Regions from separate parts of the Vreelandella titanicae genome, predicted to be linked through region 2. Evidence: predicted binding sites of a transcription regulator. Region 2 holds the regulator's gene; the other holds the start of a gene.
The links. The regulator FNR, encoded in region 2, switches genes on or off when oxygen is low (the NO sensors DNR and NnrR bind a similar motif). The targets are predictions, from matches to a motif close to TTGATNTANATCAA.
Positions count from the first base shown of each region.

Region 1: HZS52_RS02025 (DUF2933 domain-containing protein) is a predicted target of FNR. The motif match lies at 5,959-5,972, and genes of this name have one in related genera.

Region 1 covers NZ_CP059082.1:427,620-443,460, forward strand. Annotated here, with positions in the region: partial or broken gene HZS52_RS01980 (sulfite exporter TauE/SafE family protein) at 1-248, shown strand, start outside; gene HZS52_RS01985 (MerR family transcriptional regulator) at 245-670, opposite strand; gene HZS52_RS01990 (hypothetical protein) at 916-1,152, shown strand; gene HZS52_RS01995 (DUF411 domain-containing protein) at 1,253-1,693, shown strand; gene HZS52_RS02000 (TlpA family protein disulfide reductase) at 1,708-2,256, shown strand; gene HZS52_RS02005 (hypothetical protein) at 2,269-2,652, shown strand; gene HZS52_RS02010 (cytochrome c biogenesis CcdA family protein) at 2,668-3,411, shown strand; gene HZS52_RS02015 (WD40/YVTN/BNR-like repeat-containing protein) at 3,435-4,301, shown strand; gene HZS52_RS02020 (c-type cytochrome) at 4,354-4,764, shown strand; gene HZS52_RS02025 (DUF2933 domain-containing protein) at 6,135-6,311, shown strand; gene HZS52_RS02030 (hypothetical protein) at 6,352-6,696, shown strand; gene HZS52_RS02035 (APC family permease) at 6,917-8,254, shown strand; gene HZS52_RS02040 (hypothetical protein) at 8,282-8,740, shown strand; gene HZS52_RS02045 (heavy metal translocating P-type ATPase) at 8,733-11,045, shown strand; partial or broken gene HZS52_RS02050 (transposase) at 11,124-11,366, shown strand; partial or broken gene HZS52_RS24725 (IS3 family transposase) at 11,614-13,898, shown strand; gene HZS52_RS02075 (glutaredoxin) at 14,380-15,132, shown strand; gene HZS52_RS02080 (APC family permease) at 15,296-15,841, shown strand, end outside.
Region 2 covers NZ_CP059082.1:2,268,514-2,284,354, forward strand. Annotated here, with positions in the region: gene HZS52_RS10395 (DUF294 nucleotidyltransferase-like domain-containing protein) at 243-2,090, shown strand; gene HZS52_RS10400 (3'-5' exonuclease family protein) at 2,096-2,749, shown strand; gene ttcA (tRNA 2-thiocytidine(32) synthetase TtcA) at 3,012-3,932, shown strand; gene fnr (fumarate/nitrate reduction transcriptional regulator Fnr) at 3,925-4,671, opposite strand; gene hemN (oxygen-independent coproporphyrinogen III oxidase) at 4,756-6,189, opposite strand; gene HZS52_RS10420 (sulfite exporter TauE/SafE family protein) at 6,268-6,960, opposite strand; gene ccoS (cbb3-type cytochrome oxidase assembly protein CcoS) at 6,957-7,202, opposite strand; gene HZS52_RS10430 (heavy metal translocating P-type ATPase) at 7,199-9,691, opposite strand; gene HZS52_RS10435 (FixH family protein) at 9,688-10,221, opposite strand; gene ccoG (cytochrome c oxidase accessory protein CcoG) at 10,228-11,664, opposite strand; gene ccoP (cytochrome-c oxidase, cbb3-type subunit III) at 11,885-12,814, opposite strand; gene HZS52_RS10450 (CcoQ/FixQ family Cbb3-type cytochrome c oxidase assembly chaperone) at 12,811-13,035, opposite strand; gene ccoO (cytochrome-c oxidase, cbb3-type subunit II) at 13,039-13,647, opposite strand; gene ccoN (cytochrome-c oxidase, cbb3-type subunit I) at 13,667-15,091, opposite strand; gene HZS52_RS10465 (alpha/beta fold hydrolase) at 15,256-15,841, shown strand, end outside.

The sequences.
Region 1 (15,841 bases), 1.8 Mb from region 2:
GAGTCTTGCTGTAGCCGAGCCATTGCGTGCCGCCGCGATGATGGGGGCCCTTTGGGCTCGGCACCTTGCCTGCCGTCCTAGCGACCGGAGTGGCAGCGCGCCGTGTCTCAATATGGATACGTAGCCCCGCGACTCGTACGCTAGCAGCGCTGCTGATTATTACGTTTGCCGTCTGGCAACTCTGGCATCTGCAATCCATGATAGGGATGATGGATACGCACAGTGCCATGACTTCGCCGCATCACTAATGATTACTTCGCGAATCATTAGCCTCGAAAACTAATTTACCTGTCCCAAGCGATTCGATTAGTTCCTTCAGACTGAAGCTTTCAGTCATCTTGTCTTGGTTCATGTTATCTAACCATCGCTCTATCACCTGGAGTTCTTGGGTCCGCAAGTTCAGACGTCGCCTTTGAGTGGCGAGTGGTACTGGTTCATTAAACTCTACGGTGCCTTGATCCGCCCAAGATAATATTTGTTTGATCTCTGGAAGACTAACGCCCAGCGAACGCAGGCAGTCGATAAAACGTAGGCGCCCCAAGGACTCTATATCGTAGAGTTGATAACCGTTGCGCGGGTCGCGGTGCGGTTGCAACAACCCTTCCCTTGTATAGTGACGTACTGTTTCTGCCGTTACCCCTCCCGTCTGAGCCAGCTCGGAAACTCGCATTGGCTTACCCTCATTTGTTTACTCGTAGCCAGCTTACAACCGCCAGGCTGCCCAAAGGTCAAGTCTTCAATTGAGCGTTTATGGCAAACCTTTCGGTTGTACATCGAAATTTAAAATGAGGCCTTGACCTTAAAGTCTGCTTTAAGGATATCTTACAAAAGCACCTCTGCCACAAGGTAAAAACCGTAATCAAGTCCTACCACCAGCTCGTTTGGCAGAGTGATTCACACACGGAGGAGAGTGTCATGCGTAAACGTAATACTGCGATCCTGTTTACCGCCATTGTTGCTGCCAGTAGCTTCGGAGCTAGCTCGCTTCTTGCCCAAGAAGAGAATCAGCAGGAGCCGATGGAGGGCAATGACATGCATAGCAATATGATGCAAGAAGGTGGTATGCACGACATGATGGGCGATATGAAATCCGTGATGGAAAAATGTAACGCCATGATGGAAAACATGCAGCATGAGAACGACGACGCTTGAAACGACTCGGATGGGGTTGCTTGTACGCAAGCAACCTTTTTCTTATGCGGGCAGCGTCAATGAGACCTTCCGCCCTGTTAACTAACCGGACACTCAATATATGAAACATTGGCAAGCGTTAGCTGTTACGTCTTTGCTGGCTTTTCCCGTATCGGGATTGGCGGCTGATATATCAGCGACCCTCTACAAAAATCCCAATTGCGGGTGTTGTGCCGAATATGCCAAATATTTGGAACAAAACGGCTTCGACGTGGAGACGGTCGACACCCATGATCTAGTGGAAATGAAAGCCGAGTATAACGTCCCTGAAGAACTGCATGGCTGCCATACCACGGTCGTAGGAGACTATCTCTTCGAAGGGCATGTGCCTGTTGAGAGTGTGACCCAAGTGCTTGATGAAAAGCCCTCTATCATAGGGCTGAGTGTGCCGGGAATGCCGCTTGGCTCACCGGGCATGTCGGGAGAAAAACGCGGCCCGCTCGAGGTCTATGCCATAGCCTCGCAACCGACCGATAGCCCCGACATTTACGCGACTCACTAAGGGATAGTGTGGCGATGAAACTACCCATCCTGGCAGGATATCTCGTAGCCGTATTTCTGATGACTGCCACATCCCTTGCCATGGCCGCCCCGTCAGAAAGCTCAGGGCCACAAGGGTTTCTTCTCTGGGCCACCCCCAACGACGTATCGGAAATCAGTTTCGAGGATAGCGGCGGCACCCCTTTAACGTTGGCTGACTTTGAAGGAAAACTGATTTTACTCAACATCTGGGCAACATGGTGTGGGCCTTGTCGAGAGGAAATGCCCACTTTAGATGCCCTCCAGGCTGAGCTTGGCAGCGATAATTTTGAAGTGGTCGCCTTATCGATCGACCGTAAGGGGATCGAGATTGTTAATGAATTTTATCAAGAGATAGGCATTGAGCATCTGGCTCCCTATATAGATAAAACCGGGATGGCTAGTGCAGATCTTGGGGCTGTAGGTATTCCCACGACGCTGCTACTTGACCGCCAAGGCAAAGAAATTGGGCGCCTCGTGGGGGAAGCCGAGTGGAACACTCAAGACATGATCGACTTTCTTACCGAAATGATTGCAACCAGATAATGAGGTAGCACCATGAGTTGTTGTGACGACAAAACCCAACAGAGCAAACAAAAATCGGGGCTACAAGGCCTGTTGACAGGGCCTCGCGGCCTGATGTTGCTGGGTGGCGTGGCAGTGGCTGGCGGCCTTGCTTTTGGCTGGGATAACCTGGTCTTGCTCGGCATCGCGCCTATTCTATTGAGCCTATTGCCATGTCTCATTATGTGCGGATTAGGCCTATGCATAATGAAGTGCAAAGACAAAAAAGGTGAAGCGACCGAGCAAAGCGACGCTACCAATGTTCAGGCCCAGGTAGAAGACGCTTCAGAAGTGAATGCCGACACAGCGCCCACCACTCACCAAATAGTAGATCAAAGCGAGTCAATCAAGCAGTCCTCGTCAAAATTCCAAGCCTAGCATAGGTAAAGGATAATGCTTGAAGTAGCCAATATAGGACTTGCCACTGCCTTTCTGGCAGGCCTGATCTCGTTTATTTCGCCCTGTGTTTTGCCACTTGTGCCTGGCTATCTTTCATTCATGACCGGCCGCTCGCTCGGACAACTACAGGAAGCGGATAGACGAGAGCGTCTTCGGGTATTAACCCAGTCAATGTGGTTCGTGCTCGGTTTTTCAACCGTTTTTTTGATGCTGGGAGCCAGTGCCACAGCCATTGGTCGTCTGCTGTTGGTGTATCGCCAAGAAGCAAACCTAGTCGGTGGCCTTATCGTCATCCTGTTTGGTGCCTTCATGACCGGGCTCATGCCGTGGCGCTGGTTTCAGCAAGAATGGCGGTTTATGGGTCGACTGAAGGACGTCGGCGGAAGCCGCAGTGCGGCTTATCTGCTTGGTTTAGCGTTTGCATTTGGCTGGACCCCCTGCATTGGCCCGATTTTGGGTGCCATTCTTACCGTCAGCGCTTCCACGGCCAACGCCTGGAGCGGCATGGCGTTGCTCGGCGTTTATTCTTTGGGTCTGGGTGTGCCCTTCATGCTGAGTGCTATTTCGCTCGATCGCTTCATAAAGCACCAGAAATTCCTGCGTCGCTGGGGGCATTTCATACATATAGCGGCTGGGTTGATCATGATTCTGATGGGTAGCTTAATGATCACAGGCAAACTATCCGAGCTGTCATATTGGTTATTGCGTACTTTCCCTGCCCTAGGTGTTATCGGCTAATCGTTATTTAAGGAAATATTGAAATGCACATGATCGTGAGTCGTTTTTTACGTGTCTTCTTACTGACAGGCTTGGCCGCAGTCAGCTTTGGCAGCGCCATTACGGCCTTGGCAACTGAAGAAGGGTTGCTTGCACTGCAATATGACGTAACAGGCAAACGACTGTTTAAAATTGAGGCTAACCAACTATTCCAGCGTGCCGATGAAGGCATGACCTGGAATGCGATTCCCTTGCCCGAAGACGTGAATGAAGGCCAGTTGCGCGCGGTATCGGTCCCCTCCACTGATCCGCAAGCGCTCTATATCGCAGGCCCCTCAATCGGGGTGCAGCGTAGCACCGACAATGGAGAAACCTGGCAAGAGCTTAGCGCTAACCTACCTAGCCGAGAGGTTACTGCGCTAGCTGTACATCGCCGTCAGAACGAAACACTTTATGCGGTAATTGAAGAAGACGGCATCTACCAAAGCGAGGATGCTGGCACCACCTGGAAAAAAATGGACAGTGGTCCTTCACAAAAGATTAACCGACTCGTCCACTCTGACATGGAAGGCAGCATGCAGACCGGCTGGCTCTACGGGGTATCGGACGATGCGGTGCGTCTATCGATGGACTGCTTTTGCGGTTGGAGACCGACCGGAGCACTTGATGCTGGCAGCGTCTATGATGTGGCTTATAGCCTTGGCAACCCAAAGCGAGTCTATGTGGTTACACAGCAAGGACTATGGCGTAGTGAAACGGGTGGTCAAGAGTGGCAACAAGTAGCTGGTGACGGCACAGAGCTCGTTGCACTCACACTCTCCGCCAAAGACACTCTCTATGGTTTAAACCAGAAAGGGGAACTTCTACACAGTGAAGACGAAGGCCAATCCTGGACTTATCCCGATGCGTAAGCACTGTTTTTTCACTGCCTCATGGCTGACGCTAATGGTTGTGGGGCACGCCATGGCTGAGGACCGTCCTTTTTCAAGCGATACTCCTCAGCTGGAAGACGGAAAAAGAGTTTACCGACAATACTGTGCTAGTTGCCACGGTACACAAGGCGAAGGCATGCCCAACTGGGAAGAGCAAAATGCTCTAGGCGAGTTACCTGCTCCACCACATGGGCCAGAGGGCCATACCTGGAAACACTCTGATGCCATGCTCTACCGAATTATTGCCGAGGGTTGGCGCGACCCCTGGAATAAAACCGATAGGCTAACGATGCCAGCGTATCAGGAAGTTTTGGCTCCCAGCGAGATACGAGATGTGGTGAATTATCTCAAGATATTATGGACACAAGAGCAAAGGCGTCACCAAGCAGACGAAAGTATTGAGAACCCCTTTCCAATACAAACTGGAATACCCCCAGAGTAAATAATAGTGTCTATGCCCTATAACAAATTTTCTTAGTCACCTTATGGGTCACCACACTGTTAGCTACCGTCTCAACCGCCCACTTGTGTTATTAAGTAGAAAACAACCTCTTGGTCCTTTTAACTCCGACAAACCTGCTCCCGGCGAATGCTAGCCCTTACTTAGAAAACCAACTTCGCATTGTCAGCGAATAAATATACACTTTAGCGAATCTCAAATGTTTATGTTGAGACATGGAAGTTAACAAATTTCATATAAAATAAACTTATTACCTAACGACTGAGGCGCCTTCAGGCTTAGTAAGATTGACTGGCTCACTTCACAATAAAGTTTTCGTCGCGCCACATATTTGATCTGAAGGCTGTGGAAGGGAGTTAGATTATTATGTTAGGTAAGCAATATAGTGTTAATAAACAACTAAGAGGTTCATAACGGTGACAACGACCCACTCCAGCGCTCGCGCTTATGGTTGCAAACAGGAGAGTACATATGTCCGTTTGGCTTGTAGATCGTTGACCTGCTCGTGCACATGGGCCTTAGGTGAACGTAAACCTGCTGACTTCGCGATAAGAGATTGACGCGTTTACAGAGCAGGAACATGTCGATACGATTTCCCAGGGATATCTGGGCTATGAACGTATTGGCGGCTATGAAGAGCTTCATGAGCACCTGGGAGTTAGCGTTTCAGACCCTAATGCGACCACCTATCGCCCTGTGCTGGCAATTTTTGCCACTGCGTTACTCATCGATTTTTCTGCCAGTTGGGAGGTTCAGTGCATAATATTCACTGCACGCGTGCTAGAGTATGCCGTAGCCACAGCGATCATACCCCCGGGTCTGCAAAAGCTGCAGGGCGTAGCGAGCTTTAGCGCCATGTTTCTCAACTATGACCTGCACGCCCAGCGCCAAGTCCCCTTCAGTTACGTTTACCTTCACGCCTAGATACTTCCGAAGCTACTAATTGCTGGCCGATACGCTTATCTGGCTGGCTGCGCCACTGGCGCTATTCGTTGGCACCGTGTGACAGGTTCTGTCTTTAAAGCGATATACCTCGATAAACGTGAGCTCAAGTGCGCCTGTGTCGGCAACAGTAATACCCATTAAGCTTTGTATCGCTCACCGAAAACCTAATGATGATGGGAATGAGGCTATGGATACCGCTTGGGTAATTATCGCCTACTTTTTGCGAGGCGCTTGATCAGGATCATATTTCCCTCCGATGCTGTTCAGGTTGCGTTCAGACAAATCATCCATGCTGTTATTGGGGTTATTTATTTGATTTTTCCCAAACCAACGGCCTTAACTGCTGTTGGCTCTTTGGGCGAGTTACTGAGGTGATTATGAGTAACAGTACAAGTAGTCGTTTGCTGATGTTGTGGGTGCCACTTGCTGGGTTTGTCATTTGGGCGGGATACCTGATTGGAACCGAGCACCGTCTCCACCTATTTCAGTTCTTACCTTTCCTCTTTTTGGCAGCATGCCCACTGATGCATATTTTCATGCATAAACACCACGGCGGTCATAAGGACAAAATAGACAAGGACTGAACCACTCTATATATACATGTACGCGCCTGGGAGAAAGACCATGAAAACGACACAACAAGAGCACCGCTTGGGTGTTTCCAAAAACACACTGGTGACTCGGAATTTAAAAATCAAGCCTAGTAAATCCAAACGCATTGAAGAAGCGCTGTCAGATATCGACCGACTCTATGGAATGGATAAGGTGGTCTACAACGAGAAAAACCGAAATATCAGCCTTGCTTACGATGCGCTGAGGCTCTGCATCGATGACGTTGAAAAAATTCTCAAGCTCCATGACATACAGGTCAGCGCTGATCGGTGGAACCGCTTTAAGAAGGAGTATTACCGTTTCGTCGATCAGAACGTTAAAGACAACGCTAAACAGGAACCTTGGAGCTGTCATTAATAGTCATAACGGCTACATGACACAACCAGGAGCAAGACTAGCTAGTTTAGGGTAAGAGCTGCTTGCCTGTGGCCTCGCAAAATCAGACCTTCCGTTAGTCATTTGCCATGTGGCTGCACATAGGTTCTATATTTAATTTATATAGCATCAAAAAACACCGCACAGGAGTCCTCGGCAGTTATTGCTGCTGTGGTTGCCGTTAATACAAGGAGTCGCTTTCATGGTTGGGCAGGATAGAACGCCACAATATAAAGAAAACAGTCTTTCGTTGGTCGGTGCCGTTGCATTAGGCACCGGCGTGATGATTGGGGCCGGTATTTTTGCGCTAACCGGCCAAATGGCCGAAATGACTGGTCGGCTATTTCCTCTAGCCTTTCTGGCCGCTGCCGTCATTGTCTCTTTCAGCGCTTATTCTTACGTTAAAATGTCCAATACCTTCCCATCAGCAGGTGGGATTGGCATGTATTTACAGAAAGCGTATGGCCCGACGCTTCCCACCGCCTTTCATGCCCTCCTGATGTATTTTTCCATGGTGATCGCACAGAGTTTTTTGGCGAGAACGTTTGGTTCCTACACGCTTGAGTTGTTTGACCTGGGGGATCGTTCACTATTTGTGCCCCTACTCGGGGTTGGTTTACTGCTAATAGCCTTTTTGATCAATTTATCCGCCAACCGCTTGATCGAGACCGTCGCCTCGGTGCTCGGATTTATCAAAATAGGTGGCATTATAGTGTTTGGTATTGTCGGCGTGTTTATTGCCGACTCCATCGAAATGGGTGCTGGCAACGATGCACCTACGCCTACGATAACGGGCTTTTTAGGTGCTACGGCGCTCGGCATACTGGCATTTAAAGGCTTCACGACGATTACCAATAGTGGTTCGGAGCTTAAAGATCCTAAGCGGAATCTTGGCAAAGCTATCACGATCTCGATTGCGCTATGCGTGGTGATCTATGCCCTTGTCGGTTTTGCCGTTGCCAGCAACCTATCTTTGCCTGAAATTATCGAAACCCAAGACTACTCCCTGGCCGCCGCTGCCCGTCCCGCACTGGGTGAAGCGGCAGTTGCGTTTACCGTCATTCTCGCCATGTTGGCAACGGCGGGCGGTATCATCGCCAGCGTCTTTGCCGTTTCACGCATGCTCGCCATGCTGACAGAAATGAAGCTGGTTCCTCACCGCCATTTCCACATGCCCGGCAGTGTACAAAAGCATACACTGGTGTACACCATCGTATTTGGCTTAGTGCTCACCGCTTTTTTTGACCTGAGCCGCATCGCAGCATTAGGCATCATTTTCTACCTGATCATGGATATGGCCATCCACTGGGGTGTGCTTCGTCATCTCAAGGACAGAGTGGGGGCTAATCCTGTTATTCCTAGCATTGCCATACTACTAGATGCTGTCGTGTTAATCGGCTTTTTATGGGTAAAAGCCATCTCGGACCCCATGGTGCTCATCGTTGCTGGCGTAGTAATGGCTACTCTTTTACTCGGCGAATGGATTTTCCTATCCAAACGCGACGCTTCAAACGATAGCGAGCACTCTCACACTCATTAACGTTAATAGCGTTATAGGAGGTACCAAATGGACGTTAGAACCTTTGGTGAATTGATCGATTGGACCCGTCAGTTACACGAGCATCTTGCAGCTTGCCTTGCTCATTGCGCCGATATACACGAAGAAGAGCGCGCTCGCATGTTGCTCAATTACTTAGCTGCACAGGAAGCGGAAATGCAGCGCGTTGTGGCGCGCTTTGAACAGACTGCTGACGCGAAAGCATTAAAAACCTACGTTTATGACTATTTGGAGCATAAACCTATCCGTACGCATCGTACCTGCGATGCGCCCTATTCCACGCTAAGTGTTGACGACATTTGCCGAGAGGTTTTTGATTTCCATGAACAAACGATAAACCTTTATCGAACCCTCGTTGGCAAAGCGGAAATTCCTGAGGCTAAAGAGCTCTTAGATTCCCTTTTAGCACTTGAAGAGCACGAAGCCATGCGCCTTGTTCGCCAAACGGGGAGAATGAACGATGTCTGAAGACCATAACGAGACAAAGGTGAAAGACCCTGTTTGTGGCATGGACGTTGATCCCCATACCTCCCGCCACCGTGCCGATCACGCGGGTAAGACTTGGTACTTCTGCTCAGAAAAGTGTCAGGAAAAGTTTATTGCCAAGCCTGATGCGTATCTTGAGCCAAGCAAACAGTCACAAGCGTCAGTACCCTCGGGGTCTATTTATACTTGCCCGATGCACCCAGAAGTTCGACGAGAAGGCCCAGGCGACTGTCCAATCTGTGGCATGGCGCTGGAACCTGAGACCGTCTCTGCTGACACCGGCCCTTCGGACGAACTCAAGGACATGACCAGGCGTTTCTGGATCGGCCTAGTACTGACCCTCCCCGTGTTTGCCCTAGAAATGGGTGGCCACGTGTTTGGCCTTATGCATTTTATTTCCCAGCAAACCTCTAACTGGATTCAACTGCTGCTGGCAACGCCGGTAGTCGTCTGGGCAGGTTGGCCATTCTTTGTACGCGGATGGCGTTCGCTAGTGCATCGCAGCCTTAATATGTTCACGCTAATCGCGATCGGTACCGGCACCGCGTTGCTCTACAGTTTGCTGGCCACCCTCACACCGGGCATCTTTCCCGACGCCTTCCGTCAAGCCGATGGTTCGGTGGCCGTTTATTTCGAAGCAGCGGCAGTGATTGTCGTTTTAGTTTTACTGGGACAAGTATTAGAGCTACGCGCTCGTGAAAAAACCTCTGGCGCTATTCGTGCTCTGCTCGACTTGGCGCCTGCTACCGCTCGACGCCTTGATGATCAGGGCAATGAGGAAGATATCTCTCTTGACCAGGTTCAGGTAGGGGATCGTCTCCGGGTGCGCCCCGGCGATAAGGTGCCATTAGACGGCGAAGTGATGGAAGGTCGTTCCAACGTTGACGAATCCATGGTTACCGGCGAACCGCTAGCGGTAAAAAAAGAAGTTGGCGATGGCGTTATTGGCGGCAGTATCAATGGGCAAGGATCATTCGTCATGCGCGCTGACAAGGTTGGCCAAGACACGATGCTGTCGCAAATTGTGCAAATGGTCGCCAGCGCCCAGCGTAGCCGCGCACCCATTCAAGGGCTTGCCGACAAAGTCGCCAGCATCTTTGTACCCGTCGTTATTCTCATTGCCGTTGTGGCTTTCATCGCCTGGTCATTGTGGGGCCCTACCCCGCCGATGGCGTTTGGCCTGATTGCGGCGGTTAGTGTTCTGATCATTGCCTGCCCGTGCGCGCTAGGCCTCGCTACCCCCATGTCGATTATGGTGGGTGTAGGGCGCGGTGCCCAGTTAGGCGTGTTGATCCGCGACGCCGAAGCTCTTGAACGTCTAGAGAAGGTCGACACCGTCGTCGTCGACAAAACCGGCACGCTTACCGAAGGCAAACCACGAGTGACCGAGTTGATTCTCACTGAAGGCATTGCTGAATCGGAGCTTTTGCGCTTGGCAGCTAGTCTTGAGCGAGGCAGCGAGCATCCCTTGGCCCATGCGATAGTCGAAAAGGCTAAAGAGGCAGAGGTAAAATTAACAGAAGCGTTGGACTTCGAGGCTCCCAACGGCATGGGCGTTATAGGCCAGATAGATGGCAAGCGTATTGCCCTGGGCAATCGGCTCTTGATGGAAAGCGAAGGCGTTAACACCCAGTCTCAAGACACACGCGCCGATCAATTGCGCAGTGACGGTGCTACAGTCATCTTTGCGAGCATCGACGGGAATTTGGCTGGGCTTCTCGCCATTGCTGATCCTATCAAGGAAACCACCGAAGAAGCCATTCGTTCACTCCAGGCTGACGGTATTCGAGTGGTGATGCTGACAGGCGATAATCGTACCTCCGCAGAAGCTGTGGCGCGTCGGCTAAGCATTGATGAGGTCGAAGCTGAAGTGCTTCCAGAAGACAAGGGCCGAGTGATTCAGCGTCTCCGTGATGAAGGGCGCATTGTTGTCATGGCCGGCGACGGCGTGAACGATGCACCTGCGCTGGCTACAGCGGATGTCGGCATTGCCATGGGAACCGGTACCGACGTAGCAATAGAAAGCGCTGGGGTTACCCTACTGCGAGGAGATCTTACCGGTATTGCCACGGCGCATAAACTCTCTAAAGCCACCATGCGTAATATCCGCCAAAATCTCTTTTTTGCCTTTGCTTACAACGCGGCAGGCATCCCCATTGCCGCAGGGATTTTGTACCCCTTCACAGGTATGCTGTTATCACCGATTATCGCGGCGGCGGCGATGTCACTCTCTTCAGTGAGCGTGATTGGCAATGCTTTACGACTTAGGATGATTGCTATGAAGTAAGACATGACGGTCTCAATGAATCGCCCCGGGTTTCGTAGACACCTCTAGGCCTTATACTAAAGGTACCTAGGAGGATCCATGAGCCGTCCCCGTTACACTGAAGAATTCAAAATCGAAGCCGTTAAACAGGTGGTAGAACGCGGCCATCGCGTTGCCGAGGTTGCTGAGCGTTTAGGCGTGTCAGGCCACAGCTTGTACCACTGGATCAAACGCTACGATAAGCCGGTAGAACAACGGCAAGAAGATGATGATCTCCAAGCTGAAAACCGTCGTTTGAAGGCTGAACTAAAACGCGTGTCAGAAGAGCGAGATATATTAAAAAACCGTTATGGGTTGGCACCCGCTTGTAGGTACAGAAACCCGACGGCGCCCTATACTCAGCTTGTGTGCCAGGGGCGCAGCCGTTGGCTTTTTGGTGGTCGACCCCGTTAAAAAACGTGGCTCGGGTGGCGTTCTGGACTTGAAAGTGGTGACACCGTTTGAGGTGATCCCGGTTAGGAAGGTAGATGTCATCAACGCCACCTCCTCTGGCCCTTCCGTCATTTTCGGTTGCTGAGGAGATGCTGTCATGGCTCGTCATTCCTCCCGCTCCACTCGGCAGCGGGACAAGTTACAAGTCGTTCACCCCAATGCCGCAGCGATAGATATTGGTTCACGTTTTCATGTTGTAGCGATTCCCCCTGATCGGGATCCGCAACCGGTACGACGCTTTGATACCTTTACGGGCGATTTGCGTCGCCTAGCTGATTGGTTAGCGGAAAAGAACATCGTGACCATCGCAATGGAATCGACAGGTGTGTACTGGATCCCCGTTTACGAACTCTTGGAAGAACGCGGTTTTGACGTGATTCTGGTCAATGCCCGTGAGGCCAAGAATGTCCCAGGGCGCAAGACGGATATCAACGATGCTCAGTGGCTACAACGCTTGCATTCCTATGGACTGCTGCGTGGCAGCTTTCGTCCGACTCAAGAGCTTGCCAGTCTACGAGCGTTACTACGCCAGCGGGAAAGGTTACTGGAATATTGTGCCTCTCATATTCAGCATATGCAGAAAGCATTGATGGAGATGAATTTGCAACTTCATCACGTTGTGTCTGATATCACCGGTAAAACAGGGATGCGGATTCTGCGCGCTATTGTCCAGGGGCAGCATGACTCCGCTGTACTAGCCTCCTTTCGTGATCCGCGCTGTAAAGCCAGTGAGGAAACAATTCGTCAAAGCTTGGAGGGCCACTACCGCGAGGAACATCTACTCACACTGCGTCAGTCTCTCGCTTTGTACGACACTTACCATGAGCATGTCGCCGAATGCGATCAGCTTATTGAAGCGACTCTCAAACGGCTTTCACTTGCAACGCCAGCGCCTGAAGGTTCCCTACCTGACGCTCGCCATCGGGATGCTAACCCTAATGCGCCAGCGTTCGACGTACGCCATTCCCTATTTCAGGTACTGGGCATTGATCTAACTCAGATCCACGGACTCGGTCCTTACTTGGTGCTCAAGCTAATTAGCGAGTGTGGTACGGATATGAGCCGTTGGCCCACGGTCAAACACTTTACCTCCTGGCTAGCATTGTCACCGGGAAGCAAGATCTCCGGTGGCAAGGTACTCTCGTCACGCACTCGACGAACCAAGAATCGAGCAGCTGCCTTGCTGCGCCTAGCGGCCACCACTATTGGGCGTTCTCAAACAGGCCTTGGTGCTTTTTACCGCCGGTTGGCGAGTCGGCTAGGTAAGGCTAAAGCTGTCACTGCGACAGCTAGGAAAATTGCCGTTTTATTCTACAACGTCCTGCGCTACGGCTGGGTTTATCAAGATCCTGGTGCTGACTACTATGAGGAACGCTACCACCAACGTATTGTTCGTAATTTACAACGCCGTGCGCAATCATTAGGCTTTGAATTGGCCCCAATAACAGACCCCAGCCAACGGGTTTCTTAGGAAGGCCACCGCGTACTTCGCCAGAGAGTCCGACTGAGGTACGCGTTTATTCAAAAGCATGCGAGTCAATATCCGGTACGGCGCTTGTGCCGCATGATGGCCGTGCATCCTAGTGGCTACTATGCATGGTGTAAAAAAGCACTGTCTAATCGAGACCGGGATGATCAGCGTCTATTGGGATTGATCAAGCATGCGTGGCTTGAAAGTGGCGGTGTATATGGCTATCGCAAGGTCTATCAGGATTTGCGTGAGGCTGGCGAAGCCTGCGGTAAGCACCGAGTGGCCCGCCTGATGCGTAGGGAAGGTTTACGCTCTCAGACGGGCTATCGACGACGCCCTGGCTGCTATGGCGGCGGAAAACCGGTGTTGTATCACCCAACCATTTAGACCGTCAGTTTGAAGTAACAGCGCCCAATGTTGCTTGGGTGACAGATATTACGTACATCCGAACGTACGAAGGCTGGCTTTACTTAGCGGTGGTGATCGACCTGTTTTCCCGTCAAGTGGTTGGCTGGTCGATGAAGTCTCGTATGACGACGGAGTTAGTGCTGGATGCTTTGTTATCGGCAGTCTGGCGACGCAAGCCACAAGAAACTGTGATGGTGCATTCAGATCAAGGAAGCCAATTCAGCAGCGGAGATTGACAAAGCTTTCTGAAAGCCAATCACTTGGTGGGCAGCATGAGTCGGCGTGGTAACTGTCATGATAACGCCGTTGCTGAGAGCTTTTTTCAACTCCTCAAGCGAGAGCGGATCAAGCGACAGATTTATTCGACACGGGAAGCGGCTAGACGCGACGTGTTCAATTATATCGAAATGTTTTACAACCCAAAGCGCCGACACGGCACAAGTGATAACTTGTCACCGGTTGAGTATGAAAGGCGTTACTTTAAGAGCCTAACGGGTGTCTAGAATATCCGGGGCGATTCACAATAACCAAGTAAGTTAAGTGTTGCACTTAGTTATTGAGACCGCACTAATGATGATCAGACGCTAATTCACTGGCAATGGTTTTCATTGCGAGTTTGCGTAATTTTAACCCTCTTGCTAACCGCTCTTCTCATGCTCTTTGAGATAACAGCAATTGAACTTATCATTGCTACTTTCAGCATTGGGGTGAGTGGCCTATCCCTACTACTGAGTTCAAGCAGTGTAAGCAACCCTCTGTACCTCCTTTTCCATCCTTTAGAGGATGAGGTTTTAGATACGCTTGACGCGATAGGTATTGCAGGGGTGGGCACTGTGGTTGTTTTATGCCTCTTGGCTTAATCGCCCCTGGCGACTTACGATTACCAGCTTTATACGACGGCAGTAAAACATACAATACTTGACCTATAGGCAACCCCAGGCACTACGCTTGTAGCCTTGATAAGGCAAAAATAGGGAGGTTGCCATGGCATCATCACAGCAAAACGCGCGGGTTTACCGGATGAAAACCGCCGAGCATATCTGCCCGTTTGGTCTGAAGACCGTTGATCTACTCAAACGCAAAGGCTTTAAGGTCGACGACCACACCTTAACGTCTCGCGATGAAATCGACGCGTTCAAGCAAAAGGAAAACGTCGACACGACGCCCCAGGTGTATATCGGTGACCAACGCATAGGTGGCTACGAAGAGCTACGCAAACATTTAGGAATGAGCGTTCCCAATGCAAAAGGAACTACTTATCGGCCAGTCATTGCCATTTTCGCTACTGCGCTGCTAATCGGCTTGGCGATTAGTTGGGCGACCCAGGGCACACTATTCACGGCGCGCATGCCGGAGTTCGCCGTTGCTACGGCGATGGTGCTGCTGGGCTTGCAGAAACTGCAGGATGTCGAAAATTTCAGCAGCATGTTTTTGAATTACGACCTTTTGGCCCAGCGCTACGTGCCCTACAGCTATTTTTACCCCTACGCCGAGACACTTGCAGGCATTTTAATGCTGGCCGGGGCATTGATTTGGCTGGTAGCACCACTGGCGCTATTTGTTGGCACGGTGGGGGCAGTCTCCGTCTTTAAAGCCGTGTATATCGACAAGCGTGAGCTTAAATGTGCCTGCGTCGGCGGTAACAGCAATGTGCCACTGGGTTTTGTGTCGCTAACCGAAAACCTCGTAATGATCGCTATGGGGCTGTGGATGCCGTTGCGGATGTTGTTGGGGTAAGACCCTCCCTCTTATGCCAAGCCATGATATGGGTCAGTTAATTGACTGGCCCGTATTCAGGTTGCGTTCAGCTAACTAAACCACACTTGGTGTTGAACTTATCCCACGCTGGCCCAAGGCAGTGAACATGCACGCCTTTGGCTTATTCCATAGGAGTGTTTGCATGGCTGACCAGGATAGAACGCCACAGTACGAAGAAGGAAGTCTCTCACTCATCGGTGCTGTAGCACTTGGCACTGGAGTAATGATCGGCGCAGGCATCTTTGCGTTAACTGGACAGATGGCGGAAATGACCGGCCCTCTATTTCCCCTAGCCTTTTTGGCTGCCGCGGTTATTGTCTCTTTCAGCGCTTACTCTTACGTTAAAATGTCCAATACCTACCCATCCGCCGGGGGTATAGGCATGTATTTGCAAAAAGCTTATGGCACAACGCTTCCTACCGCCTTTCACGCTCTCTTGATGTATTTTTCCATGGTGATCGCCCAAAGCTTTTTAGCGAGAACTTTCGGTTCTTACACTCTGGAGTTATTTGACCTGGGCGATCGCTTGCTGTTTGTGCCACTACTCGGTGTGGGCTTATTACTAGCGGCTTTTTTGATTAATTTATCCGCCAATAAGTTGATCGAGACAGTCGCCTCGGTGCTGGGTTTCATCAAAATTGGCGGCATCATCGTATTTGGTGTTGTCGGTGTTTTTATTGCCGATACT
Region 2 (15,841 bases):
GACTTTAGCGTGATAGCTAAAGGTATAACAAGGTTATACTTGCTACTTGGGAAGTGAATCCTTTATACCCGTACAGCCACCTTCATATAATAATCGATAACATTTTTTTTGAAGCGCTGGTGTGGGCCAATTTATGTGGGCCAGTATCGAGTCACGACGTTTATTTATTTTTGCTTATGTCTGCTAGCGCGCCTTAAGACACAACCCGGTTAGTCGCAGCCCGTTTAATGAGGTTATACCCCATGGTCGATGTGGATCTATCCCAACTGCCGTTTACGCTTCTTGACGATGAGGGGCGTGACCACATTCGTCGTGGCATTGACCTGGCCTATTTTGATCGTGACGAAATCATTTTAGAGACTGGCCAAGCGGGTGAGTTCGTTTATCTGATCCATAAAGGCGAAGTGGCGGAAATCGATCCTACATTGCCCTCATCTACCGCGCGTATTGGTCACTACACGGCAGGGGACCTGTTTGGCGCGATCAGTATTCTCAACGGTAAAAGCCGCTACCGCTTTAAGGCTGAACAGGAGTGCCTGTGTTACCTAATGCCTAAAGCACTGTTTCAGCAGCTGTGTCGCCACTATCCTGATTTCAGCAGTTTTTTTCGCCAATCGCTGACCCATAAGGCGCGCCTGATGACCGAAAAGCGCGCCGAAGGTGGCGTCACCATGGCAGGCTTTATGCTGGCCAAGGTAAGCGAGTGCATGCGTGCGCCACTGCTGATGGCAGCGACGACCGATATCGCTAGCGCTGTAAAACAGCTCAACGAAAGTCACGCCGACAGCCTGCTGGTGTCGACCCAGGACGACACCCTCGGCATGGTGACCAAAACCGATCTGCTCAACGCCTTAGTGCTAAAGGGCAGCGCGGTAACATCATCGGTGGATAAGATCGCCCATTTTAACTTGGTGACCGTCGCACCGGATCAGTACTTATTTGAAGTATTGGTGCTGATGACCCGCCATAAAGTGGCGCGGGTGGTAGTGATGGAGCAAAACGTCTTGAAAGGCGTTGTAGAGCTCACCGACGTGCTTAGCTACTTCTCAAGCCGCAGCTATGTGGTGAGCCTGCAGATCGAGCAGGCGACCAACTTAGAGTCGCTTTCAGCTGCCAGTCAGCGCACCCCGGAGCTGGTCAAAGCGCTGATGGCCCAGGGCGTTAAGCTGCGCTTTGCGATGGATCTGCTTGCGGCACTAAACGGCCGTATTATTAGCAAGGCCTGGGAGTTCACTGTCGATAAGCGCTATCACGAGCAGAGCTGCATGATGGTGATGGGCAGCGAAGGGCGCGGTGAGCAGATTCTAAAAACGGATCAGGATAACGGCTTGATTCTTGCCGATGAAACCCAGTGGCCTGATCTTGCCAGCCATATGCAAACGCTCACCGATACCCTGATTCAGCTTGGTTACCCGCCGTGCCCCGGCAACATTATGGTGTCTAACCCCGAGTGGGTGGCCACGGTATCCCAATGGAAAGGTAATATTGCCAAGTGGGCCAGGGAGCGTGATGGCGATAGCCTGATGAAGCTGGCCATTATGCTCGATGCTCATGGCGTGGCGGGCAACCCGAGCTTGCTTGAGAGCGTGCGCGATGAGCTGTTTGAACGCTGCTCGGGCGATGAGCTGCTGCTTTCCTATTTTGCCCGCACGGCGCTGCGCTTTTCGACGCCGCTGACGCTGTTTGGTTCGCTGAAAAAGCCTCAGCACGGTATCGATATCAAGAAAGGCGGTATTTTCCCTATCGTGCACGGTGTCCGCACCATGGCGCTTGAGCGGCGCATCAAAGCCACCTCGACGTTTGATCGCTTGGATGCCCTGGTTACTGACGGCCGGTTGGATCGCCGTTTTGCCGATGACCTGGGCGAAGCGTTGGCGCTCTTTTCTGAGCTGCGCCTCAAGCAGCAGCTAAGTACGCTGGAAACTTCTGCGGATGCGAAAGAAACTAACGCCCAAAGCAGCAGACGCGCTAACCGTGTCGTGGTGCAGAACCTCTCTTCCCTGGAGCGCGACCTACTGCGCGAAGCGATGCATATTGTCAAAGACTTTAAGCAGCGGCTTTCCCACCGTTACCATTTGGAGTATTCGTGAGCGGAATGCGGCTGTTAGATCGACATGTGACGCTATTTAGCGGCTCGCTGCGCACCTTGTTAAGGCGTGAAAGTGACCGGCGTCGTTGTGCAGACTCCCCCTATGCCTGGCTGTTTCAGCCCTATATGGGCGAAGAGCTGGTGGCGCTCGCCTGCACAGCAACGCCCACGCAATCATCACCTGTGATCAGCGTGGCGGCAGTGGTGCTGAGCCATCAGCAGGTGCATACCAGTCGTGCTTTTGTGATCACCCTTGGTAGCGCAAAGCAGCCCGAGAGCGCAACGCTGCGCCGTCATCACTTGCTGTGCGAGGCGGGGGAGATACTGCCACCAAATAGTGATAACTTGAGCGCGCTAGTAGAATTTATCGGCAATCGGCCCATCGTTGGCTGGCAGTTAGAGAGGCGCATTGGAGCATTGAATGCACTACTCAGTAAGCGGCTGAATTTTGCCCTGCCCAACGCCCAGGTCGATGTGGCAAAACTGCATCAGCGCCAACTGCGCCGTTTGCACCCGGAGGTCGAAGCGCCCAGCAGCTTCGCCCAGGCGTTGGCATGCTGGCAAGTACCCGTCATGGGCATGCAGAGTGTGCTTGGAGAGGCCACCGCCAGCGCACTGCTGTATATGCGCCTGCAGCGTATTATGGCGCAGGTGGCATAGTAGTCTCTTTCGTCGTGGCGAGGACAGCTTTCCGCGAGGGCGCTGTGAACCCCTCCCTGGGCGCTACTTTTGTCATCCATGACAAAAGACCCTCGCTCCAAGCTGCCCTCGCACCGAGGTATGGTGCAGCGGTCAAAATAGTCACTTCCAATTGCGATATCTTGTGTGGCTACGTCTGATTAGTTGGGTCAGGCGGTGAGTGTTGTTAGAATAGTTATTACTTTTTTCTCTCACGCCTTCTACCCTCGGCAGTGCTTATACCATGCAAACTCTTGATCACTTTGATCCTGCTCACCTTGATACGGTTGGAGCCACCCCAGCTGACGCTGAGCACGACCAGCCTGAGCTGGCTGATGCGAAGCAGAAGCGTGAATTTAACAAGCTGCAAAAGCGTCTGCGCCGAGAAGTGGGCAATGCGATCATTGATTATCAAATGATCAATGAAGGTGATCGCGTAATGGTCTGCCTCTCCGGTGGAAAGGACAGCTACACGATGCTGGAGATTTTGCGCAATTTGCAGCGCAATGCGCCGGTCAATTTTTCGCTGGTAGCGGTCAATCTGGATCAAAAACAGCCGGGTTTTCCCGAGCACGTATTGCCTGCGTATCTGGATAAGCAGGGCGTGGAGTACCACATTGTCGAGCGCGATACTTACTCGGTGGTAAAAGAGAAAACCCCGGAAGGTAAAACCACCTGCACGCTTTGTTCACGGCTGCGGCGCGGCTCGTTGTATGGCTTTGCCGAAGAGATTGGCGCCAATAAGATAGCCCTGGGCCATCACCGGGAAGATATTCTCGAAACACTGTTTCTCAATATGTTCTTTGGCGGCAACCTGAAAGCGATGCCGCCAAAGCTGCTATCCGATGATGGGAAGAATATCGTTATTCGGCCGTTGGCCTACTGCAAAGAGGCTGATATCGCCGAGTTTTCGCGGCTGATGGCGTTTCCGATTATTCCCTGCAACCTGTGCGGTTCACAGCCTAATATGCAGCGTCAGGTGGTCAAAGAGATGCTCGCCGAGTGGGACAAAAAGTTTCCTGGCCGCCTGGAGAGCATGTTCAAGGCTGTCACCAACATTGCCCCTTCCCAGTTGGCCGACCGCAGCCTGTTCGATTTTGAAGGCCTTGAGGCCAAGCAAGCAGAGCTACTGGCGGGGCGTATCCAAGCCTTTAACGTCAGCTAACTGTTTGCTCTTCCTCTTCGGCGAGGGTAATCAAGCGCGGCATATCGAGAATGTTGACCTCTCGCCCGGAGACCGCCACCACACTCTGCTGCTGAAAGCGGCTTAGTATGCGGCTGACCGTTTCCACCGCTAAGCCCAGGTAGTTGCCGATATCAGCCCTGGGCATTGAGAGGCGAAAGCTGTAAGGCGAGTAGCCCCGGCGACGAAAACGATCCGAGAGGGTAATCAAAAAACTTGCCAGCCGCTGATCGGCGGTTTTACGCGAAAGTAGCCGCATCATACGCCGGTCATCGCGCAACTCTTTGCTCATGCTACGATAAAGCTGGCCACGCAGTTCGGGTAGCTCCTCCGAGAGTAAGTCCAGGCGGTCAAAAGGAATCTCGCAGACGGTGGTCGTTTCCAGGGCGATAACGCTACCGGGGTAATGCTCTTCGTCAATGCCATCCAACCCCACCAATTCACTGGGCAGGTAGAAATTGGTTAGCTGCTCGCTGCCGTTACCTTCGGCGGTGACCTGTTTCAAACTGCCCGAACGGACTGCGTAAACGCTGGTAAAGGTGTCGCCCTGACGAAACAGCGGCTCGCCTTTTTTGAGTGGTGCACGGCGACGAATAATAGCGTCGAACTGCCCCATATCGTCCAGCTCAAGGGCAAGCGGCAAGCACAGAGAACTCAAGCTGCAGGTTTGGCAGCGAGTTTCGTGGAGTAGTGAGCGACGACGGCTCATGGGTTCCAACATGCGTTGCTCCTTGAGTGGGTCACACTTATCAATTAGAAAATCCTTACTTATTATAGTCGCTTTAGCATGCCTGCAATAAGGTGATTAAACAATCTTAGAATACCGTTGTCCCGTTTGCCCGGAAAGGTGGGTATCAAACGCCATCGCTATATGGCGAATCAGCAGCCGCCCCATCGGCGTGGCGTTAAGCTGATCAGCGCTGCGGGTCAGCAGGCCATCCTGTTCGGCGCTCTGCAGGCGCTCAAGCGCTGGCGCAAAGTAGCGGGGGGCATCGATGTTCCAGCGTTGACTAACGGCGGCCAGGTCAATGCCCATATCGCACATCAGCCGCTCAATTACATCCCGGCGGATCAGGTCGTCATCACTTAAGCGTATGCCACGCACGGTGGCAAGCTGCCCCTGATCCAGCGCCGCTTCGTAGCGGGCCAGATCGCTAGGATTCTGCGCATAGACGTCATCAATACGGGAAATCGCCGATACGCCAAGCCCGATTAAGTCGCACTGAGCATGGCTGGAGTAGCCCTGGAAGTTGCGCTGCAGCGAGCCTTCGCGCTGGGCAATAGCCAGGCTATCGTCAGGGCGGGCAAAGTGATCCATACCGATATGCACATAGCCAGCTGCGGTGAGCATTTCGATGGTGGTGCGCAGAATCGCTAGCTTCTCTTCTCCGCCTGGCAAGTCATCGACATTAATGCGCCGCTGCGGGGCAAAACGCTCGGGCATATGCGCGTAATTAAACACAGAAAGGCGCGCCGGGTTGAGCTCAATCACCTGGCGTAGGGTGTTGGCAAAGCTCTTTTCAGTCTGAAATGGCAAGCCATAAATTAGGTCGAGATTGAGCGAGCGAAAGCCCAGGCGATGCGCCTCATCCATCAGCGTTTCGGTAAGTACCCGAGGCTGGATACGATTAATCGCTTTTTGCACCAGTGGACTTAAATCCTGAACGCCCAAGCTGATGCGATTAAAGCCGAGGGATTCGAGATGGCGCAGCGTAAACACATCCGCTTCGCGAGGATCTATTTCAATTGCGTAATCGCGATCAGCAGACGATGAAAGACCAAAACGTGCATCCAGCCGATCAATCAGGTCGCCCATTTGGTTCAAACTGAGAAATGTCGGCGTGCCGCCGCCCCAATGCAACTGCTCCACCGGTCGTGATGTATCCAAATGGCGTGCGGTCAGCACCATTTCACGGTCAAGCCGGGCTATATAGGGCTCGGCAAGGGCAGTGTTTTTGGTAGCGATTTTATTACACGCGCAGTAGAAGCAGATCTTGCGGCAGAAGGGCACATGAACGTACAGCGAGAGCGGACGCTTACTGGCATTGCTACGCTCCAGCGCCTGGGTCAGGTCGCCAGGGGTAAATTGGTCGTGAAACGATAGCGCTGTTGGGTAGGAGGTGTAGCGTGGGCCGTTGGTGTCGTAGCGACGCAGTAACGCTTCGTCCCACACCGGCTGCATAGGGGCTGCGGCAGCAGCGGGTGCAAGAGGCAAGGCAGCAGGGGTATGAACGGGCATGAAGGGGCGCTCCGACGTTAGGATATGCCGCTAGCCTAACCCGTGGTGAGGAGGTAAATGTTGAGCCACGTCATGCTATTAGAGGTTGTGTGCCGTAAGAGTCCAGAGCTGCCACAGCGCAAACGCGATAATCGTTAGTGCCGCCACGCTGCGCGTCGCCGGGTGGCGAATCAAGTGGTTTAGCTGGCGCGCAGCGAGGCCAGTGGCGAGCAGCGCCGGCAGGGTGCCTAGCCCAAATGCGCCCATTAGCAGCGCGCCCTGGAACGGGTCGGCAATCGCCAAGCTCCAGGCCAGCATGGAGTAGACCAGCCCACAGGGTAGCCAGCCCCAAAGTGCGCCCAGCGCGAAGGCTTGAGGGATATACACCACCGGCATTAAGCGCCGCCCCACAGGCTCGATAAAGCGCCATAGACGGCGGCCAACCGCCTCCACTTTGAGCAGCCCTTTCCACCAGTTGGCGATATACAGTGCCATCAGGATCAGCATCAGCGCGGCAAACACCTGAAGCAGCATTCGTGCCGTGGCGGAAAGCGAAAACAGCGTGCCTAGCAGTGCCACCAGCGCGCCTGCGCTCATATAGCTAACAATGCGGCCTGTGTTGTAGCTGAGCAGCAGGCCTCCCATGCGCGCCGGATGACGCATGCTGGGGGGAACTGCAAAGGTGAGCGCGCTCATAATGCCGCCACACATACCAATGCAGTGGGCGCCGCCCATCAAGCCAAACACAAACGCCGCCATTAGCGGCGGCAGATCAAGCCCCGTTGGATTCATGGCCGAGGCTCTTGGTCGTCGGGTGTGTCTGCCGCTGATGGTTCGGAAGATTTTTGCTTTGCCTGCTGATGCTGGCGGCGCTGCTCAGGGCTAAGATCGTTTTCATCCTCATCAAATAGAATGCGGTGCGCTGGGCCTTCTAGGTCATCGAACTGATCATTTTTCACCGCCCAGAAAAACGCCCAGACGGCGAGGCCCAGCAAAATCAGGGAAAGCGGGATCAGCAGATAAAGAATCGTCATGCGGCCACCGGTGTTGAAGTGTCTAGCGTTGGCGCGGGCTGAGGTCGCCAGCGCGACAGTCGCAGGGCATTACCCACCACTACTAGCGAGCTAAGCGACATTCCAATTGCGGCTAGCCAGGGCGGCACCAGACCCATTGCCGCCAGCGGCAGCGCCGAAACGTTGTAGCACACTGACCAAATCATGTTCTGGCGCATGATACGCCGGGTGGCGCGGGAAATCTCGATGGCCTCAAAAATCCGCATCAGACGTGGGCTGAGCAGCACTGCGTCGGCGCGGGTGCGGGCTAGATCCGTTGCGCCATTCATGGCAATCGCCACATCGGCACCGGCTAACACCGGCACGTCGTTAATGCCGTCACCAATCATCGCCACGGTTTCGCCTGCGGCTTGAAGCTCTTTCATCCGGGCCAGCTTGCCTTCTGGGCTGGTGCCCGCATGCCAGATGGCAATATTGAGCTGATCGGCCAGGCTTTCCACTGCATCCTCGGTGTCACCAGATAGCAGCTCCACGCTTAAGCCCAGAGCCTGGAGGGCTTTGATCGTGGCGGCAGCGTCGTCGCGAACGCCATCGTGCAGGCCAAACCAGGCGCGGGGTGCACCGTTTTCACTAAGCAGCAGCCATTGGCCTTTGGCAGGCGCCGCCATGACGTTATCCACGGCGCTATCTATTGAGCTAGCCATTGCGCCATTTATTGCAAACCTGGGCTTGCCCAACCGCCAACGAGCGCCGTTTAGGGTCCCTTCGAGCCCTTGCCCGGTGTGGCTGTGAATATCTTTGGCTTGCAGGGTAGCCTCTCGGAACGGCCGAAAGGCGCGGGCGATCGGGTGTTCCGAGTGGGCTTCAAGGGCGGCGGCAATGGCCCGTGCATGCTCGGCGGTTAATTCACCAAAGGGCTGGGTTTGGGTAAGGTGCATTTCGCCGCGGGTTAGGGTGCCGGTTTTATCAAAAATCACCCGGGTAACGTTAGAGAGCGTCTCCATGGCATCGGCGCGGGTGATCAAGACGCCGCGCTTTCGCAGTTGGCCATGACCAGCTGCCAGTGCCGCGGGAGTGGCCAGCGCCAAGGCACAGGGGCAGGTCACCACTAGCACCGAAAGTAGTACCCAGAGCATCCGTGAAGGGTCGATAAACCACCAGGCGAGGGTCACGCAAGCCGTTACTACCAGCAGGCGCAGCACGAATAGGTGTGCCATGCGCGCAGCCATCTGGGCCAGCCGTGGGCGGCTGGCAAAGGCACGGTCGGTCAGATCGACGATACCCGCTACACGGGCATCGCGCCCTGTGTGGGTAACCCTTATCACCAGCGGGTTTTCCATGTTTTGGCTACCGCCGGTAATGCGGTCGCCCACTCGGCGGGTTACTGGTAGGTATTCGCCGGTCAGCATTGATTCGTCCAGGCTCGATTCACCCTCCTCGATGATGCCATCGGCAGGCACGCCATGGCCGGGCTTGATCAATACGCGATCGCCGGGAGTGAGTTCGCTGGCGGGCAAAATGCGCTCGCTGCCGTCACTGTCCAGCCGTGTGGCCGAAATCGGCAGCACGCCGCTCAGCGCATTGCCGCTATGCCCGCTGCGGCGCCTGGCGCGACTCTCCACGTAGCGGCCAAACAGCAAAAAGAAGGTGAACATGGTCACCGAGTCAAAATAGACCTCGCCCACGTCAAACAGCACCGCATAGCTGCTGGCAAGATACGCCCCGCCGATTGCCAGTGACACCGGCACATCCATGCCCAGTACGCCGGTGCGCAGGTCGCGCAGGGCGTTGCGGAAAAACGGCTGGGCGGAGAAAAACACCACTGGCGTGGCCAGGGCAAAGGAGAGCCAGTGGAACAGTGCGTAGAAGTCTTCGCTGATTTCACCGGAGCCGGAGACATAGATCGGGATCGAGAACATCATCACCTGCATCATGCCGACGGCGGCAATAATCAGCCGACGTACGTTCATGCGCTCTTCATGCTGCAGGCGCGCCTGGGCCTGGTCTGGCTCGTAGGGCTGGGCCTCGTAGCCAATCGCGGCCAGTTCGGCCAGCAGTTGCGAGAGCTTCAGCTGCTGAGGATCCCAGCTCACCCGCAGGCGGTGGTGAGTTAAGTTCACGGCGCTGGTGGCAATTCCCGTTAAGGCATTCAGGCGGTGCTCGATCAGCCAGGCGCAGGCAGCACAGGTAATGCCTTCGATGGCGAGGGTCGCTTTGACGTTGCCCTCATCGCCGTCGGGGTGAACAAACTGTGCCTGAAGTCCGGGGTCGTCAAACACCGACCAGGTATCGGCTTTGGCAGCCTGGTGCTCATCAGGGCGTTCGGGCAGTTCGGTACGGTAGCGGTAGTAGCTTTCAAGGCCCCCATCGACGATGGCATGGGCCACCGCTTCGCAGCCAGGGCAGCAGAGCGGATGGGCATGATCATCAAGGGTAATCGACCAGGGCGCCCCAGCGGGCACCGGGTTACCACAGTGGTAGCAGGGCGCGGCAGTCGTTACGTCGCTCATTCGCTTGCTTTGCGTCCTCCCGGCAGTAGTGTGACGCTGTCTTCATCGGGGAATGTGGCTTCACCGGTAAGGCGCCAATCGGCATTTTCCAGCGCGGGCTGAATCTGCAGATACCAGCGGTAACGCAGGTTGTCAGGGCCTTGTGTGATATAGCGGCCGTCACGGACATGCTCAAGTACGAAGGATTGATCACGATCATCTTCGGTAGGGAAGATAAAATCCAAATAGAGTTTGTCGGGACGCGCATCGCCGCTTAAATCAATCACAATATCGCTGGTAAGCGGATCAAGGCGTAAATCTGCGCTTAGGTTTAACTCTCTGGCACGGTCTTGCTTGGCAAGCACCATATTGATGGCTTTGCCATGCTTGTAATAATCCTCCTGAACAACCATGCCATCGAAGCTTTTAACCGACATAACGGCAAAGGTAATACTAAACATAATGGATGAGAGCAGAATGCCGATTAAAAACCACGGCCAAAACTGCTTATACCAAGGCGTCACCTTATCGCCAGAGGGTAGGGATGACATAGTTGCTTATCTCCTAATATTGCCCAGGAAGCTGGTTTCGCGCTCGATACGAATATCCGCATCCTGTTTAGCCTGCAGCGTGAATACAATGGGGTGGCTGGGTTGCTGTAAATCGTCGGGATCGGCGGTCACGGTGACGGCTTCGAAGCGCGACTCCCCCGCGGGTACGCTAATAGTACTGCTGTCTAGAGTGAGGCTGGGCAATCCAGCAACGCTTAGCTGGTAGGTGTGGTCTTGATCATCCAGGTTGCGAATGGTCAGGCTAAATACATTGCTAATCTGACCGTCGCGGGTCATTTGGTAGAGCTGGGTACGCTCGCGTTCAGCGTCAAAATTGAGCGGCATGCGGTCGTTAATGGCCCAGGCAAAGGTGCCCACCATCAGCACCAGAGCGGCGAAGTAGCCGAGCAGGCGCGGGCGCATGATATGGCTCTTTTTGCCTTCCAGAGCATTTTCGGTGGTGTAGCGCACCAAGCCCCGCGGGTAGCCCATTTTATCCATCACGCTATCGCAGGCATCGATACAGGCGGCGCAGGTAATACACTCGTACTGCAGTCCATCGCGGATATCGATGCCGGTAGGACAGACCTGCACGCAAAGGTCACAATCGATACAGTCGCCATAGCCTGCCTCGCGGGCTTCTAAATGGCTTAGGTTTTTTTTGCGATGACCACGGGGTTCGCCACGTGATTCATCGTAGGAGACGATCAATGTGTCGCGGTCAAACATGACCGATTGGAAACGCGCATAGGGGCACATGTAGATGCACACCTGTTCGCGCAGCCAGCCCGCGTTGAGGTAAGTAAATACCAGGAAAAAACCAACCCAGAAGTAGGACCAGCCGTGAGCTTCAAGGGTGGGGAGCTCTGTCACTAAATCACGAATCGGCGTGAAGTAACCCACAAAGGTAATGCCGGTGGCGAGGGCAATGAGCAGCCAGGCCGTGTGTTTAGCCCCCTTGCGCCAAGCTTTGTCGGCGGTCATCGGTTGGTTATCGAGTTTGATGCGCCGATTGCGCGAGCCCTCGATACGGTGTTCAAGCCAAATGAATAGAAATGTCCAAACGCTTTGCGGACAGGTGTAGCCACACCAGACCCGACCCGCAAAAACGGTAATAAAAAATAGCCCAAAGGCGCAGATAATCAGCAGCCATGACAGCAGGATGAACTCCTGCGGGTAAAACGTGGCGCTAAAAATATGGAATTCACGGTTAGGCAGGTCGAATAGAATTAACGGCCGACCACCAATGTTAATCCACGGTAAAAGAAAAAATGCCAGCATTAACGCCCAGTTGGCACTGCGCCGTAGCTTTTGGAAAACGCCTTTAATTTCGCGCACGTAAATGTGTCGCCGCTTGGCGTACATTTCTTGGGTAACCGTTTCAGAGGGAACGTGATGTCCCACCGGATTCGGCGTGACGTCTTGGCTTGGTATCTTTTCCATGGCGATATTCCCGGCTCAGAAGGCAGGAGAGGTGGCACCTTTCTTCAACTAAACGAAATGCTCAGTTAAATCATGTGCTTTGTTAAATATGATGCTTAGTCGCGGTCTAGGTGTTTCGTTAATATTGTATCGGGTTGGGTATAAAGAAAGGGTGCGGTTTGGGGCCGCACCCTTGCTTGGCTAGCGTTGCTGACGGTAACTGCTATCTGTCAGCGGTCAATCAGTCCGCTAAGCGCAGGCTATACACATAGGCGGCAACCAGGTGAACACGCTCTTCACCAATATAGGCCGCTTGCGCAGGCATATGACCGTTACGACCGTTACGCAGCGTTTGACGGATAGAGTCACCGACTTCCTGGCCGGGTGCCAGATAAAGCCAAGTGTTATCGGTCAGGTTGGGTGCGCCGAGAGCCGTGTTACCCGTGCCGCTGGGGCCGTGGCAGGCAGCACACACCGCCATAAAGGTGCTTTCGCCCTGTTCAGCCTGCGCCTCGTCATGCTCTTCATTAGACAGCGAAAGTACGTATTGCGTCAGGTTCTCAATATTCTCCTGCCCCAGTTGCTGCCAGGAGGGCATTAGGCCGTTACGGCCATTATTGAGAGTGGCCAAAATATTTTCTGGCTCACCACCGTATAGCCAATCGTCGTCGGTCAGGTTAGGGAAGCCGTAGCCACCCTGAGCGTTTGACCCGTGACACACTGCGCAGTTGTTTTGGTAGATACGTTCAGCGACCTGCATCGCCTCCGGATCTTCGGCAAGCTCAGGAATGGGCACCTCCTGATACTGGGCAAAAATCGGCGTGAAGCGCTCTTCGGCTTGAGCCACTTCCTCTTCCCACTGCCCCTCTTGCGACCAGCCCAATATCCCCGCGTAGTTGCCCAGGCCGGGATAAAGCACCAAGTAACCCAGTGCAAAGACCACCGTTAAAACGAATAGCTGGAACCACCACTTTGGCAGCGGGTTGTCATACTCTTCGATGCCATCGGCGGCGTGGCCGGTGGTTTCAACGTTCCCGTCCGCGTCAGGCGTTTTATCGGTACGGCGGTTGGCCAGCAGTATCCATACGCTCAACGCAATCGTGCCCAGCGTAATGATAATGATCCAGGCGCTCCAGAAGCCGGATAGGGAGTCACCCCATAGATTACTCATATATTCTTATCTCCCCTGTCGTCGCGGGAATGCGCTTCGCTGTCGCGTTCACGCGAAGCGTGCTTGTCACTGGTCGGTTGCTCATCGTCGTCTGCAAAGGGCAAATTAGCCGCTTCGTCGAAATCTGGCTTGCGTCGCTTGGAGTACGCCCAGAGGGCAATGCCGATAAACGCGAAAATCAAGATCAGCGTGATGAGACCGCGAAAAGTTCCCGTATCCATAACTTAGCGAGTGCCCTCGAGCACGGTTCCGAGCTGCTGTAAGTACGCGACCAGGGCCGTGATTTCCTGGGTGCCGCGTACGTCGTCAGTAGCGTTGGCGATATCTTCGTCGGTATAGGGCACGCCCAGTTGACGCAGCGTACGCATCTTTTGGGGAGTGGCATCACCATCGAGGGTGTTTTCAAACAGCCAGGGGTAAGCCGGCATTACCGATTCAGGGACTACATCCCGGGGGTTGTAGAGGTGAGCGCGGTGCCAGTCGTCGCTATAGCGGCCGCCAACACGCGCTAGGTCTGGCCCGGTGCGCTTGGAGCCCCATAGGAAGTTGTGCTCATACACCTGCTCGCCCGCCACATTGTAGTGACCATAGCGCTCGGTTTCCGCACGGAACGGGCGCACCATTTGCGAGTGACAGCCCACACAACCTTCGCGGCGATAGATGTCACGGCCTTCCAGCTCCAGGGCTGACAGCGGCTCCAGGCCTTCAACCGGCTCGGTGGTCTGCTTCTGGAAAAACAGTGGAACCACCTCAGCCAAGCCGCCGAAACTGATCACGACAAGGATCAACACGGCAAGCAGGCCAACGTTCTTTTCGACAATCTCGTGTTTCATTGGTCTCAACTTCCCCGGTTTAAGCAGCTTGTGGCGCTGAATGGCTGATGGCCTCACGACGCTTAACGGTCATGTAAACGTTGAACGCCATGATCAGCATGCCGGTGACCCAGAAGAGGCCGCCGATTAAGCGAACAAAGTAGCCCGGCGCGCTGGCTTCAACGGCTTCAACAAAGGTGTACATCAAGGTGCCGTCAGGGTTGATCGCCCGCCACATCAAGCCTTGCAGAATACCGTTAACCCACATGGAGGCGATGTATAGCACGGTGCCGATCGTGGCCAGCCAGAAGTGCACGGCGATCAGGTTGACCGAGTACATTTCAGTGCGACCAAAGACGCGCGGAATCAGGTGATACATTGAGCCGATGGTGATCATCGCTACCCAGCCAAGCGCGCCGGAGTGAACGTGACCAATGGTCCAATCAGTGTAGTGCGAAAGCGCGTTGACGGTCTTAATCGCCATCATCGGGCCTTCAAAGGTAGACATGCCGTAGAACGACAGAGCAACCACCAAGAAGCGTAGCGTGGGATCCGTGCGCAGCTTATGCCAAGCCCCTGATAGGGTCATCATGCCGTTGATCATGCCACCCCAGGAGGGAGCCAACAGGATGATCGACATAATCATACCCAGCGACTGTGCCCAGTTCGGCAGCGCTGTGTAGTGCAGGTGGTGAGGGCCTGCCCACATGTAGATCATGATCAATGCCCAAAAGTGGACGATTGAAAGGCGGTAGGAGTAGATCGGACGCTCAGCCTGCTTCGGCACGAAGTAGTACATCATGCCCAGGAAGCCTGCAGTCAGGAAGAAGCCTACCGCATTGTGTCCATACCACCACTGCACCATCGCATCCACTGCTCCGGCATAGATCGAGGTGGAGTACATGGGGGTCACTGGGATGGCCGCGTTGTTGACGATATGCAGCACCGCAACGGTCAAAATAAACGCCGCGAAGAACCAGTTCGCCACATAAATGTGCGACGTGGTGCGTTTTTTGATCGTCATTAGGAACACAATGGCGTAGCTGATCCATACGACCGCGATCAAAATATTGATCGGCCACTCAAGCTCAGCGTACTCCTTGGTCGTGGTGTAGCCCATGGGCAGGGACACTATCGCTGAGATAATGACCGCTTGCCAGCCCCAAAAGGTAAAGGCCGCTAACTTGTCAGAGAAAAGCCGTGTCTGACAGGTACGCTGGACAACGTAGTACGACGTGGCAAAGAGCGCCGAACCGCCAAAGGCGAAAATTACGGCGTTAGTGTGTAACGGACGCAGGCGCCCAAAGCTAGTCCAAGGTAGGCCAAGGTTCAGTTGCGGCCAAACCAGTTGCGAGGCGAGGATGACACCCACTGTCATTCCCACAATGCCCCACACAACGGTCATAATCGCGAACTGCCGAACCACCTTGTAGTTGTAGGTCGGGTGTTCAAATGCTGTGCTCATGTCATGTTCCCATCGAACGCGGTTAGGGGGTAACCCGTGGCATTTTGCACGGGTGCGACCACCCGCTTGATGATGCAGGTCAAGATCCGACCAAGATTCTAGCGCAGCCAGGGCTTAACCTGAACACACCAATTGGTTAAAGACTGAATTATCAGGAGCGATAGGTGTCACATTACGTTTTGTCTGGGTATATCGAGGTGCCTCCCGAGGGGTTAAAAGAGGCGCTTAAGCGCCAGCCAAATGGCGCCTTTCTGGTGCAGGGCATGGGGCCGTTAACTGTTCATGGTCACGCCAAGCTAGGTCGGTTGCTGTTTGCCCATGGCGCAGGGGCTGGTCAGCAGTCACCCTTCATGCGTCAATTTGTCACCTCGCTGGCGGCTCAGGGTGTTCAGGTTTTATGTATTGATTTCCCCTATATGCAGCAGATGCAGGAAACCGGCAAACGTCGACCGCCGCCGCCTATCGCCCAGACCCTTGATCAGTTTGCCCAATGGTATGCGCTACTTGCTGACCTATTTGACGAACCGCTATGGATTGGAGGCAAATCGATGGGCGGCCGAGTGGCGACCCTATTTGCCAGTGAACAGCCATGCAAGGGCACTGCGCCGGGTGTAGTGATAGCAGGTTACCCATTTCATCCTACTAAAGCGCCTGACAAGCTTCGTTTGGATCACTGGCCCAAGATTGCCTGCCCCATGCTGATTTTACAGGGTGAGCGTGATCCTTTCGGTACTCGATACGAGGTAGCCG